DNA from 3 places in the Oceanobacillus kimchii X50 genome. Region 1 is predicted to be linked to each of the others. Evidence: riboswitches for the same ligand, from Rfam matches in the RefSeq annotation. Region 1 holds a riboswitch; each other region holds the start of a gene.
The links. Region 1 has a riboswitch for preQ1 ahead of queF (preQ(1) synthase). Riboswitches for the same ligand answer to the same signal wherever they lie in the genome.
Positions count from the first base shown of each region.

Region 2: linked by a shared signal. The riboswitch ahead of C794_RS15125 (6-pyruvoyl trahydropterin synthase family protein) and the one ahead of queF (preQ(1) synthase) in region 1 are both predicted to bind preQ1.
Region 3: linked by a shared signal. The riboswitch ahead of C794_RS02195 (QueT transporter family protein) and the one ahead of queF (preQ(1) synthase) in region 1 are both predicted to bind preQ1.

Region 1 covers NZ_CM001792.1:2,234,964-2,238,252, forward strand. The annotation lists gene C794_RS11700 (queuosine precursor transporter) at 178-813, opposite strand; gene queF (preQ(1) synthase) at 863-1,360, opposite strand; PreQ1 riboswitch class I at 1,427-1,473, opposite strand; gene C794_RS11710 (SDR family NAD(P)-dependent oxidoreductase) at 1,548-2,315, opposite strand; gene C794_RS11715 (IclR family transcriptional regulator) at 2,502-3,248, shown strand; gene C794_RS11720 (sugar kinase) at 3,267-3,289, shown strand, end outside.
Region 2 covers NZ_CM001792.1:2,914,876-2,918,164, reverse strand. The annotation lists gene hxlA (3-hexulose-6-phosphate synthase) at 1-371, opposite strand, end outside; gene hxlR (transcriptional activator HxlR) at 542-916, opposite strand; PreQ1 riboswitch class I at 1,144-1,191, shown strand; gene C794_RS15125 (6-pyruvoyl trahydropterin synthase family protein) at 1,385-1,822, shown strand; gene queE (7-carboxy-7-deazaguanine synthase QueE) at 1,819-2,541, shown strand; gene solA (N-methyl-L-tryptophan oxidase) at 2,595-3,289, opposite strand, start outside.
Region 3 covers NZ_CM001792.1:381,776-385,064, forward strand. The annotation lists gene C794_RS02190 (DUF3891 family protein) at 1-619, opposite strand, end outside; gene C794_RS02195 (QueT transporter family protein) at 691-1,173, opposite strand; PreQ1 riboswitch class I at 1,182-1,226, opposite strand; gene C794_RS19620 (hypothetical protein) at 1,553-1,747, opposite strand; gene C794_RS02205 (VOC family protein) at 2,132-2,569, shown strand; gene C794_RS02210 (VOC family protein) at 2,792-3,289, shown strand, end outside.

The DNA.
Region 1 (3,289 bases):
TTATCTCTTGTACGTACATTTATTATAGGATATTCAAAATATCTTAAGTAAATTCACAAAATTAGTAAAAAAGAGCCAATTCATAAGAATTGGCTCTTTTTTACTCTTCTCTGTTTTATATGAATATCAATTAAGGTATATGAAAATACAAGCTATGAATACATGACTTGAAGTAAATTAAGAAGGCTTTATCACATGGTCTGGACTGTTGCCCTCGTATTTTCTAGTCCATTTAACCAAAATATAAGCAAATGGAGTATCCAATAATGCGACTAGACATTTCCAAATATATTGCGAAACGATCATACCTAGCAGTACGTTTGTGGGTACTATCCCCAAAAATGCAATCGTAATAAATAATACAGTGTCTATGAATTGACTTGACATTGTTGCTAAATTATTTCGTAACCATAATTTTTTCTTACCATGCTTATGTTTAAACCAATGAAATATAGACACACTTAAATTTTGACTTATTACATAAGAAGTTAAGCTAGCAAATATAAGTCGAAAGCTTCCACCTAAGATTTGTTCAAATTCGGCTTGTGCATGAAAATCTGGAGCCGGTGGTAATTGTATAGAAATGTAGATAAATACCATAGCAATTATTTGTGTCAGAAACCCAGCTAGCACCGTTTTTCTTGCTGCAGCCTTACCATAAACCTCACCAATAACATCTGTCATTAAGTATGTAATAACATAAACGATAGCAGCACTTGGAAGTATAAAACTTCCCATTTCAAATAACTTTACTGAAAGAATATTTGATAGCAATAACAAACCTACAAAGATTGCACTAAAATGAATATACATCCTGTCCTCTTCCCCTTTATATTAGGTTAGAGGATCTTACTTTTCCCCTCTATCGATTATCTATATTTTCTGGATACATATCATGTTGGATAAGTCGTTGGTCCGCCATTTTCTCAAATTTTGTTCCTGGTCTACCATAATTACAATATGGATCAATAGAAATACCACCACGTGGAGTAAATTTCCCTCGAACCTCTATGTATCTTGGATTCATTAGATCAATCAAATCATTCATAATAATATTTATACAGTCCTCATGGAAATCCCCGTGATTCCTAAAACTAAACAAATACAATTTCAATGATTTACTCTCTACCATTTTAATATCTGGAATATAACTAATATAAATCGTTCCAAAATCAGGCTGATTTGTTTTTGGACATAACGTAGTGAATTCTGGACAATTAAATTTAACAAAGTAGTCACGTAGTGGATGTTTGTTCTCAAAAACCTCTAACACTTCCGGTGTATAATTAAAATCATATGTAGTTCCTTGACTTCCTAATAACTGAACATCCTGAAGTTCATTTTCATCTCTACCTGCCATAATTATTACCTCCTTTTCCATAAAAAAAGCCATGCCCCTAAGGAACATGACTTGAATAATCATTGTTTGTCCTTAGTTTTTTATAGAGGGTTGAAGCTAAGAACCTCTACCAAAATTATGTTTGGTGTACAAACAATGATTATAAGTATTATTAGTGTTTATGTCAATCTTAATATTTTCATCTTACTTATACGGATGTCGCCCCTTGACCACCATCGATTCGATAATAGGAACCACTAATAAATGAAGCTTTATCTGAAGATAAGAATAACATAAGGTTCGCTATCTCCTCAGCTGTCGCATAACGATTCATCGGTACAGATGCTTCGAATTGAGCTCTAGCTTCTTCTGCCTTATCACCCATTGCATTCTTCTCAATACTTCGCATCATTTCTGTGTTAACTCCTGAAGGTGCAACCGCATTGACGCGCACACCATGCTCCGCCATTTCTAGTGCCGCTGTTTTATTTAATCCAATTACAGCATGTTTAGAAGCAACATATGCACTCATACCAGGAGCTCCTAATAATCCACCATTAGACGCAGTGTTAATAACTACACCAGATTTTTGTTCTTTCATTACTTGTAGTACATACTTCATTCCAAAAAATACACCCATAACATTAACGTCAAATACATTACTAAAATTCTCTTTTGTTTGTTCTGTGATGTTATTAAATTGACCATTGATTCCTGCATTATTAATAAATATGTCTATCATTCCATATTTTTCTTTTGTTATATCCACATAATTTTGTACATCTTCTTCTTTTCCAACATTTGCTGTAATTAATAGAATTTCTTGAGTATCAATTTCATTAGCAGCCTTCTCTAATGCTTCATTTTTAAGATCTACTAGTGCCAATTTTGCTCCTTCACGAGCATATGCTTTTGCCACCTCTAAACCTATCCCTCCGGCACCTCCGGTAATTAATACAACTTTATCTTTGAACATATCTTTAACTCCTTTAACAAACTAGATTTTATTATAGTTTTAACTAATTCGAATACAATATGCTTATTAAGTATCCAATTTATATTAATTAAAAATATTCTTTACTAGTTAAATAAAGTATGGTATATTCAACAAAATTACATATGTGATGAAGATTCATATATGTGAATTAAAGGAGGTGATAGTATGTCTGTAAAATCTGCCAAACGCGCATTAGACATTCTAGACTTATTAGCAAGATATACAGATGGGTTATCAATTAAAAATATTGGCGACAAGTTAGAATTGCCACAAAGTAGTACGTTTAACCTTTTAAAAACATTACATAACGAAGGATACGTTCGACAAGATGGTATGAAACTATATTATTTAGGTGAAAAGTTAATACCATTAGGAACAAGTGCTTTAGAATCATTAAATATACATACGGTAGCAAAACCTTATTTAACCAATCTTATGAAAGCGGTTAAAGAGACTGTGTTTATGGCAATGTTATCTAAAGATGAGCTAGTATATATTGCAAAAATGGATGCTGACAGATCAATACGCACGACTGCACAACCTGGATATAAAAAGCCAATATATTGTACTGGACTTGGTAAGACGTTCTTATCTTTTATGCCTGAAAGGGAAAAAAATGAATTATTAAATCGCATTACCTTAAAGAAAATCACTGCAAATACAATTACTGATAGAACTCAATTAGAAGATCAACTGCAATTGTTTCAAAAACAAGGATATAGCGTTGATGATGAAGAAAATGAAGATGGCTTGTACTGTTTAGCTGCTCCAATATTCGATAGTCAGAGACAGCTTTTAGCAGCTATAAGTGTTGCAGGACCAAAAGATAGAATGATAAAGCAAAAAGAATCTACTATTACAAATCTTAAAAAAACAGCCCAACTTATTTCTAATGGGATGGGATATGTATAAAGAAAGGAGTACGGAAAATTGGATGTTATTGGAATCGGAGA
Region 2 (3,289 bases), 680 kb from region 1:
TCTAATTCTTTTGCACGTGTTTCAATATCTTTTACGGCAATCATATCGACAAGGATCTTTTTGTTATGTTTTTTTGCTTCTTCCACGGCTCCTTTGATCGATTGATCTTCGGCTGTACCAAGAATTGTAATAATATCAGCTCCTGCTTGAGAAGCTTGACTTACTTCATATCCAGCTGCATCCATAATTTTGAGATCAGCTAATACCGTTAAGTTCGGGAAAGCAGCCTTCATTTCTTTTACTGCTTTAAGTCCTTCATTAATAACGACGGGTGTGCCAATTTCTACGATGTCAATATATGATTCAACTTCCTTTACTAATTCGATTGCTTCTGGAATGTTGACAAGATCTAATGCTAGTTGTAATTTCATATTGAACTCTTCCTTTCTTTGGTTAACTTTAAAGTATGATGTCCATTATAAGTTCTAACTATCATGAACGGAAGTACGCACTTTTAACTCATATAGTGACAAAAAGTATACTGTAAAAATCAGGATTATTTGTTGCAAATAAAAAACCATATACATTTGTACATGGTTGATTATGTGTTATTCGTTGAATTTTCTTTAGAACGATCTAGATGGTCTTCTAAAAAATCTTTGTAATCTTTACCCCAATCATACATTGCTTCTAATATCGGCATTAATGTTTCTCCTCGTTCCGTCAGCGAATATTCTACTTTCGGAGGTACGACGGGATAAACTTCACGATGAACAATAAAGTCAGATTCTAATTCTCGAAGCTGATTTACGAGCATACGCTGGGTAATATTAGGCATGAGTGATTTCAACTCGTTAAATCGCTTCGTACCTTCTTTTCCTAAATACCAAAGAATTAGCATTTTCCACTTACCGCCAATTACTGCTAATGTTAATTCTTTTTCACAGTTGAAATCTCTATTGCAAACATGTCCCATGCTTTTTCTCCTTTCAAAATAACGATAGCTATCTGAACGATTGTAAAAAATTATATCGTTTATATTTGTGTGCATCAAATAAGAGGAATTATTTAAATGTTCATAAAATAAAATATTCAAAGTATAGAACATTGGTAAAACTATTAAAATCAAAGTAAACTTACCTATATTTTCAAGCGGAAATATGTTAATCTAACGTTGTGAATTAAATAGAACACTGCAGTATTGTAGGAGAGGTTCGCGATTTAAATCCCTCTATAAAAAACTAAGGAGATAAACAACACGCTTCTTTGTGTTGTTTTTTTTGATTGTATGGACTGTGAAAGTAAAACGGTCACTCATCAGCAAACATTATTTTCTTCTTCTTTTTTATATGGGATGGATTCATATTTGAGGAAAAGAGAGGAGAAATAATATGTTTAAAAAGCCGAAAGTTTCTATTGTTCAACAAATAAGGGGGAGATTGAAATGATGCAACAAATATATCCTGTTATCCCCCATTCGTATGCTTATGAACTTAATAAGGATTTTCATTTTTCAGCAGCTCATTATATTCCACAAGATCAAGCAGGTAAGTGTCAACAAATGCATGGACACACGTATTTTACAAATATAACAGTTGTTGGAGATGAACTCGATGAAACTGGATTTTTAGTAAATTTTAAACAGATTAAGGATTTGATTCATAAACGCTTTGATCATGGAGTAATCAATCATGATTCTGCTTTTTCAGATGAACAAGCAATTGACTTTCCAACCACAGAAGTAGTCTCTCGTAAAATTTATGAAATCATTCAGGATTATTTAGATGGTTTGCAAAATAAACCGAAATGTATACAGGTTTATTTACGAGAAACTCCTACTAGTTACTGTATCTATCGTCCGAGAGGGGAGAAATCAACATGAAGATTCCTGTTTTAGAAATATTCGGTCCTACTATTCAAGGGGAAGGTATGGTCATTGGCAGAAAAACGATGTTTGTGCGTACTGCAGGCTGTGATTATTCCTGTTCTTGGTGTGATTCTAAATTTACATGGGATGGATCGGAAAAAGACTCGATTCAAATGTTGGAACCAGCAGAAATTTTTGATTCTTTAAAAGAAGTAGGAGGCAACAAATTTGGCCACGTAACGATTTCAGGTGGAAACCCTGGATTATTGAAGCAAATAGATAGTTTGGTCGATTTATTGCATCAACACCAAATAGAAGTCGCTCTGGAAACACAGGGAAGTAGATGGCAAAATTGGTTTACAAAAATAGATGATCTAACATTATCTCCTAAGCCACCAAGTTCAGGAATGAAAATTAATTTTACTACGCTTGATTACATTATTGAGAGATTACATAAGGAACAAGATGGACATTTTAGTTTGAAAGTCGTTATTTTTGATGAAGAGGATTTGGCCTACGCAGAACAAATACATGAAAGATATCCATCTGTTACATTATTTCTACAGGTAGGAAATGATAATCTAGAAGCGAATGAGAATGAAAGCTTATTATCTGATCTATTGGAGAAATATGAGAAATTGATCGATCGTGTGATGGAAAATAAGTTACTTAAGGATGTTCGAGTATTACCACAATTACACACTTATTTGTGGGGGAACAAGCGGGGGGTTTAATCCTATATTAAAAAACAAGGAACCGATGTTGCCAGCGTTCCTTGTTTTTAAATTCATGCGAATCTATTTAAAGAAAAATGGGATATATCCAAACTAGTTTTTCCTCGAATGGCTAATTGACTCAATAATTCTCCTACGCCGCTGCTAAATTTGAATCCGTGACCAGAGAACCCACAAGCGACTAGTACATGTTGATAGTTTGGAAGTCGATCTATGATGAAATTGCCATCTGGTGTATTCGTATAAGTGCATACTTTTCCTTGTCTATGCTGTAATTCAGGAGACATATATCGATGAACAAATTGGCTGACATCTTGTTCGTCTTCGGAATATGTACCAAATTTTTTCAAAGGTTCATCTGCCTTCACAGGTTGGCCACCATCATGTCTGCCAACTTTTATACCAGCTTTATCAATACTCGGGAAGCCGTAATATGTTTCGTTTCCATTATCAAAGGACCAAGCAGGAAAGATATCAGAATGATAAATAGATTCGGCTGCTGAGAACCACGAGAACGTTTTACGTATTGGAAATAACGGAAGCTGATAGCCAAGTAAGGATAGGATTTGATTCGTTCCTTTCCCAGCAGTTATGATAAGCTGTTTTGCTTTAATCGTATTACTAGATGAATGAATTGTGATGCGTTGATTCGTTACATCCAAACGGTGAATACATGTATTTGTATAAATTGTAGCGCCAAGTGCTGTAGCAAGTTCTCGATAAGTCTGAAGGGCATTTTCACTCATTA
Region 3 (3,289 bases), 1.9 Mb from region 1:
CAATGGTGTCTTCATTTTGCCAGTTTATTTGTAGCTGTTCATTGAGTACATGATGTAAAGTATGATTCGTTGGAATTCCTTTTTTGAAAAATGGATGTTGTTTTTCTCCGGTAGCACCAGGCTCGTTCATACAAGCAAATAATGAAAGATTATCTGAAATTTGGAGCAGTCCGTAATGAAATTCAAACAAACGTTTGTTGAAATTCGGAAGTGTCCCTATGATACGTTCTTGTCTTGTTTCTTCATGTTCAACAAAAGCTTGTGCTTCAAGAGAAGTATTATTAGCTAAAAATCTTTTGTAATGTTCACTACACAGTAATGCAGCGTATAAATCCACTTTTTCTACTTCATTAATTCCATACTTATATAATACGGTTTTAGGTACATTAGGGAAATCGGCAAATGTATAAGGTTGATTGGTGACATCATTCCAAAATGGTTGGCGATCAAATTCTTTCCACCCCAAATCATGTTGGTAAGCAGCATAAAGAACAGAATCTCTCCATTCTTCACCTTGAAAGTGATCCAAATTCCAATTATCGAGTATATCTCCTGATATTTGAGCATGATCATCTTGTGTTATTAATATCAATTCATCTTCTCTTTCTCTAACAATCATTTTGTCCCATCCTCTCTTAAATGGTAGACTTTCAAAAAAGAACCTTAGACTTGTCTAAGGTTCTTTTTACTTTATATGAGCTTATCAAAACGTAGTCGCTTGTGCAAAGCAAAGAATAATGGAATACCGATTAATAGTACACCAAATTCTCCAATTGCAGTTGTTAACCAAGTAAACCAGAAAGGAAGTTCTAGTGCAAGGTTCAATGCAAACGCAATGATAAACATATTAAACGTAAATACAATCGTATTTAGAAATAAGAGCGTTAATTTGTCCTTAATATATTTAGATAAGATAATAATAATTCCTAGTGAAATAACAGAGTGAGCAACCCCGAATACGAGGTCATACCAACCAAGTGGTGAATTAAGATTAACGATAAACACTCCAATTACAATTCCAAAGAAATAACGCTTATCAAATACGACTAAATGATTAAACATTTCTGAAATGCGAAATTGTATATTTGTAAAACCGAATGGTGCAATAGCTATAGAGACAACGACATATAAAGCCGCTATTAAGCCATTAATTACTAACGTTTTTACGTTCATATTTAATTGTCCTCCTAGTTTTTTTGCGTGGGATGGTTACGAACCACGTTAAACCTAAATTATGATAACAGTGTTTATCTAGATTTGTAAATAGTATTGTGTAAAATTTGTGTAAAAAGCATTCATAGATTCTCAAAAAACTAATTGCATTGTTTATTACTTTTTGTCCCTTACTAAATTTATAATAGTTGGACAAATATCTATATGAGGAGGGTTGATAAGTTATAGTAATATTTTTGCTAACATAATGTTTTCCCTACTAATTATGTTTTTTTTCGTACATGTATAATCTACATTTTTCTCGTAATTAACGATGAAAACTCTACTAAATCTCCATTAAAAAGAAGCGTGTTTAGGAACACGCTTTTTTAACTTCTTTTTATTTTTCTTTTATACTATAAATAACGTAGGCAATGATTCCGCTGGCAAAACCTAGTATAATTCCTATAGTTATTGACAAGAGTAAGTTTAATTGAAAGACAATGCCTAAAATGATACCGATAATACAACCTAATACCATACATAAAGGCATCACAATAGTCATGAGGTTATTAGCATTTTTTGAATTATCCATATCAAAACTCCTTAAAGCAAACTTCAAATAGTAACTTTTTCAATTATTCATAAAATTCTAATATAAATTTACGTCTTAGACAACCATTAATACAATAGTTGTAATGAACTATATTTGACAAAATTTCATTTAATTACTTATAATCGGTCAAAATGCATATAATCATTATAATTTAGTAAATAATATTTCTAACGGATTGTTAAGTATAGTAAAATTAATTTGATATTTAATAAAGTAGAAGTAGGAAAACTAGCTTCTACGATTTTTTCACGATTCTGTACTTTTGGTTGAGATAGGTTAGGCAATAGTAACTTGTAACTTTTTTTAAAGAAAGTGTGCTTTCTTACCCCTCTCTACGATAAAAAAATAAAAGGAGTGATAAAAATGACTGGAGTAGAAATTGATTTAGTAGTATCAGATAGCTTAAAAGCATTGGAGTATTACGAGAAGATATTTGATATTGAGCGAGTCGAGGTTTCAAAATTCTCGAAGGGTGAGAACGAGGTTATTTTCAGTCTCTATGGAGTACGTTTTCATATGCTGGATGAAAATCCAAAATTTGAATTAATAGCTCCAAGCCAAGATGATCCTAAAACAATATGGTTTAATGTATTAGTTCCTGACATTAATGACACATACACTAAGGCGATGGAACTGGGATGTGTTGAAGTACAAGCCGTGACAGACCTTCCTGACTACGGCGTTTCGAATGCTATGTTTATTGACCCTTTTGGATATTTATGGATGTTACATCAAGTATACAAAGAAGTATCACATGAAGAACGTTTAAAACTTTGGGAAGAAAAAAGAGATAGTATGTAAAAGAGTTTGTTTAAGGTGCTACTTTAACTTTTAAACATGAATGATATTGAATAGAAAACAGACTTTTTAAATGAAGGTCTGTTTTTATTTTACTGCAAATTATTTATCCCACAGGTAACAATAGATGGTAAGCTGGACAATATTGACCAGGTTCAATTATAAAGATATAATTAATTACATAAAGTAAGTTACTATTTAAACATAATAAAAGAGGGAATAAATATGGAAAATAAATTTTTTGAAACACCAACAATGTATATCCAAGACGTTACACTTCAAGTAAGTGATTTAGAAAGATCGATTTTATTTTATGAAGAGGTACTTGGGTTACATGTATTAAGAAAAGAGAATAATCAAGTAAAACTCAGCGCCAATGGTCAAGATGTAATCCTAACCTTGGAGCAACCAACGAACGTAATCTCAAAACAACGAAGAACCACAGGCTTATATCATGTGGCTATATTACTTCCAACCAAGGAAGACCTAGGAGCTTTTTTACGTCATTTTATGCAATTGGATATTTCAAATCAGGTGAAAATTGGAGCTTCTGATCATATTGTAAGCGAAGCGATATATATTTCAGATCCAGATGGAAATGGCTTAGAGATTGCAAGGGACCGTCCTTCCTCTGAATGGTCATGGAATGTAGATAATCAAGTCACCATGAGCACAGAACCCCTTGATGCGCATGGTTTATTAGAAGCTGCTATTCAACATAAA